2 regions of the Promicromonospora sp. NPDC110617 genome follow, and region 1 is predicted to be linked to the other one. Evidence: riboswitches for the same ligand, from Rfam matches in the RefSeq annotation. Region 1 holds a riboswitch; the other holds the start of a gene.

Region 1 (2,190 bases):
CTGGCGATCTCGTCGGGCGACACCAAGAGCGTCGGCGTCGGCGGGCTCACGCTGAGTGGCGGCATCGGCTGGAAGGTCCGGAAGTACGGCCTCGCCCTGGACAACCTGGTGGCCGTCGAGATGGTCACCGCCGACGGCGCGGTCCTGACCGCGAGCGCCGACGAGCACCCGGACCTGTTCTGGGCCGTGCGCGGCGGCGGTGGCAACTTCGGCGTCGTGACGTCGTTCGTCTTCGCGGCACACCGCACCACGCACGTCTTCTTCGGCAAGATCACGTTCCCGGCGGCCGAGGCCGCCACCGTGCTCCAGGGCTGGGCGGACCACCTGCGCACCGCGCCGGAGGAGCTCACCTCGATCACCAACGTCGCCAACCCGTTCGCGGGCGGGCCGGAGGCGCCGGTCGAGGTCCACGTGGCGGTCGACAGCGACGACCCGGAGGTCGCAGCCCGGGCGCTCGACCCGATCCGGCGGCTCGGGACGGTCCTGGAGGACGACGTGGCGCTGACGGCGTACGCGGACGTCCTGGTCGAGGGCGCGACGCCGCCGCCCGGCATCCACGTGCTCGCGCACGACGGGCTCGTGGACCAGGAGTCGGTCGCCGAGACCCTGCGGATCCTCGCCGAGGCCGGCACGTCTCCGGGTGCGCCGTCGATCTCGATCCGGAGCCTCGGCGGTGCGGTGTCCCGGGTGCCGAGCGAGGCCACCGCCTACGCGCACCGCCAGGCGGAGCTCATGGTCACCACCTTCACCGGGGGCCCGGCACCCGTGATCGAGGCCGCCCGGCCGGTGCTGGACGGGCTGTGGGGCGAGCTCGCCCCACATCTCAGCGGTGCGTACGCGAACTTCCTCACGACGGCCGATGAGACGGACGTCACAGCCGTGTACCCGACGCCGACCTACGAGCGGCTCGCGCGGGTCAAGCGGGAGTACGACCCGAGCAATCTGTTCTCGCACAACCACAATGTGCGACCTGGACAGATGTCCTAGTCGGGACCTTCGGCCCGGTGCGGCCCGACGGGCGCCGTCCACGATCCGGACGGCGCCCACCGCACTAGCGCAGGTCGGACATTCCGGTCAATAGCTCCAGCGCCGACCGGGATGTCCGTAACGCGATCGTGACTTTCGCGCCGAGGCGGGCTACGGTCGGTCCCGCTCACGGGGAATTCCGTGGGCACTCGTGGTGGACGCCGAGCCCTGTCACCGCCGCGAGATCTGCTCTGAACAGATGACAGGGACGGGGGAACCAAGTACGTGGGCACCGCGAGGTGCCCTTGGGGTGAAGCCGCAACCAGCACGACGCGGCCGGGTCATTCTCCGATCCGAATCCGACAGCTCACCTCGTAGGCGCCGGGAGAAACTGCTGTGACCACACGCATGCCCGGGCGCCATCGTGCTGCCCACGCACCACTCACCCCGCTGACCCCGATCTCCCGTGCCGCATCCCGCGGCATCTCCGCGACCGCCCGCCGTGGCGCGGTCGTCGCCGCCGGATCGGGCCTCCTCATCTCCCTGCTCGGCATCCCGGCCAACGCCGCCCCCGCGAACGACCCGAGCACCAACACCGCCGAGCTCGAGGCCGTGCGCGACGCCGTCCAGGACGCCACGCAGAAGTCGACCGACGCCGAGGTGGCCACCGCCGCCCTGACCACGGCGAAGGTGGACACCGCCCCCGCCGTGAAGGTCGCCGCCGACAGCGAGTTCGCGCTGGAGACCGGCACCATCAAGGTGACGCCGGCCCCCGAGCCGGAGCCCGAGCCCAAGCCGGAGCCGGAGCCCGAGCCCGTCGTCGAGGCCGAGCCCGCCGCGGCCGAGCCCGCTGCGGCCCCCGTCGCCGAGAAGACCGAGGAGAAGGCCGCCCCGGCCGCCACCTCCGGGTCCAAGATCGTCGACATCGCCATGCAGTACCTCGGCGTCCCCTACGTCTGGGCCGGCGCGACCCCCGCCGGGTTCGACTGCTCGGGCTTCACGTCCTACGTCTACGCCCAGGTCGGCATCACCCTGCCGCACTCCTCGGCGCAGCAGCGCTACTCCGGCACCGAGGTCTCGGCCGCCGACGCGCAGCCGGGCGACATCATCTGGTCCCCGGGCCACGTCGCCATCTACGCGGGCGACGGCATGCAGATCGAGGCGCCGGTCCCCGGCGAGACCGTCCGGTACACCGAGATCTGGCAGGACAGCCCGGTCTACCTC
Region 2 (2,190 bases), on a different contig from region 1:
AGGGACGGCTCGTCGACGTCGGCGAACGTGCCGATCAGGCCGTCGGTGGCGGCGACGCCCCGCACGACGTCGTCGGCGAAGGTGCGGCGCAGCACCTCACCGAGGGGCTCCTCGAAGAGCGCGCGCCAGGCCTCCTCGCCCACGCCGTCGGCGACGAGGTGTCGGACGGCGGAGCGCGGGAGCAGGGGCTCGGTGAGCGTCGGGGCGAGGCGGCGGGCCACCTCGGCGGTCATCGCGTAGAACCGGCCCCAGGCCTCGAAGTCGGCGTCGGAGCCGGTGAGGCGCCGGAACGACGCGCGGGTGGCGGCGTCGTCCTGGGTGTCGACCAGCAGGCCGCCGTCCGCCACCGGGGTGTACGACGACCAGCGGCGCCGCACGAGGCGGACCGGCAGGCCGAGCTCGTCGACGATCCGGCGCGGGAGGAGCGAGACCAGGTAGGAGTAGCGCGAGAGGCGGGCGTCGACGCCCGCGAACGGGCGGGCCGAGACGGCGGCGCCGCCCACGTGGTCGGCGCGCTCCAGGACGAGGACCGAGCGCCCGCCGCGGGCCGCGTAGGCCGCCGCGGTGAGGCCGTTGTGACCGCCGCCCACGACGACGACGTCGTACCGGGCGCGCAGGGGGTCGAGCAGGGAATCGGGCATGCACGCCATGGTGACACGCGGCACTCATTGCCAGGAACGTTCCATCACAAGATGGTATGTGACCTAATCGTGACATTTCCGCAACGGACGAGTACGGTCGATCTCGCCGCTCCAGCAACGGGGAGGTCCAGGCCCGGACGCCGAATCCTGTCACCGGTCCTGAGCAGCCAGAACGTGACAGGGGCGGGGGAACCAGGTAAGCCGGGCACGCGAGTGTCCTCGGGGTGAAGCCTCCTTGTGAGGCCGGGTGATCGCTCTCCCCATCCGAACCCGACAGCTCACCTCGTAGGCGTCCGAGGAGATCACTGGTGACCGTACTCACCGACCGCACCCACGACTGGGCGGACGACCAGGCAAACCGACCCAGCAACCGGGGGCGGCACCGCGCCGAGGGCCCCGCTCTCACCCCCTTCACCGCTCTGACCCAGACAGCAGCCGAGAATGCCGCCCGTACCGGCGCCATCGCGGTCGTCACGTCCGGCATGCTCGCGTCGGTCTTCACCCAGACCGCCCACACCGCGCCTGCCGAGTCCCACACCCAGACCACGCTCGCCAACAAGACGTTCGACACCAAGACCCGTGCGGGCCTGGCCGAGAACCTCGTGACCAAGGTCCAGGTCGCCCACGACGCCGACTTCCAGGCCGAGCAGGGCCACGTCACCGTGACCCCGTACGCCGAGACCGAGGCCGGCATCGCCGAGGCCAAGGCGAAGGCCGAGGCAGAGGCCCGCGCCAAGGCCGAGGCGGAAGCCAAGGCGAAGGCCGAGGCGGAGGCGAAGGCCGCCGCCGAGGCCGCTGCGGCAGCTGCCGCCGAGGCCGAGGCCGCCACGGCGGCAGCGTCCGAGTCCTCCGCGGACCTGGGCCAGCAGGCCGTCAACCTCGCCCTCGAGTACGTGGGCGTGCCCTACGTGTGGGGCGGGGCCTCCCCCAGCGGCTTCGACTGCTCCGGGCTCATCCAGTACGTCTACGCCCAGCTCGGGGTCAGCCTCCCGCACAGCTCGGCCTCGATGTCGACCGTCGGCTACCAGGTCTCCGCCGCGGAGGCCCAGCCGGGCGACATCGTCTGGACGTCCGGCCACGTCTCGCTCTACGCGGGCGACGGCATGGTCGTCGAGGCACAGCAGGAGGGCGTCCCCGTGCACTACACGGAGATGTGGCAGACCAACCCGGTGTTCATCCGGGTGACGGGCTGACGCCTCCCGCACCGCACGCCGGAGCGCCCGTGCAGCCGATCCTCGGACGGCTGGACGGGCGCTCTGCTTCGTCGCCCCGGTCGGGTAACGTCCCCGGCGTGAAGATCCTCGTACCGGACGTGCCCTTCGACCTCGACTTCCCGTCCCTGCTGCCCGACGGCGGAGCCTCCTTCGCACCCGGTGGCACCGACACCGTCGCCACCTACGCGATGAACGAGCCGATCCCCGCCGAGCACACCGACGCCGAGCTGCTCGTCACCTGGTCCAGCCCGCCCAAGATCGTCGCCGACGCCGCCGAGCGGCTGACCGGCCTGCGCTGGGTGCAGACCCTGTCGGCGGGCCCGGACGTCGCGCTG

Evidence for each region. A riboswitch is a leader RNA that binds a small molecule or an ion and turns the genes downstream of it on or off. The one in region 1 is predicted to bind cyclic di-AMP.
Region 2: another riboswitch for cyclic di-AMP. It lies ahead of ACZ7LE_RS16935 (C40 family peptidase); the one in region 1 lies ahead of ACZ7LE_RS08610 (C40 family peptidase).

The regions. Positions count from the first base shown of each region.
Region 1 is NZ_JBVKBM010000001.1:1,964,501-1,966,690, reverse strand. It holds gene ACZ7LE_RS08615 (FAD-binding oxidoreductase) at 1-987, shown strand, start outside; cyclic di-AMP (ydaO/yuaA leader) riboswitch at 1,206-1,359, shown strand; gene ACZ7LE_RS08610 (C40 family peptidase) at 1,363-2,190, shown strand, end outside.
Region 2 is NZ_JBVKBM010000002.1:1,378,328-1,380,517, forward strand. It holds gene ACZ7LE_RS16930 (phytoene desaturase family protein) at 1-641, opposite strand, end outside; cyclic di-AMP (ydaO/yuaA leader) riboswitch at 797-948, shown strand; gene ACZ7LE_RS16935 (C40 family peptidase) at 950-1,834, shown strand; gene ACZ7LE_RS16940 (NAD(P)-dependent oxidoreductase) at 1,933-2,190, shown strand, end outside.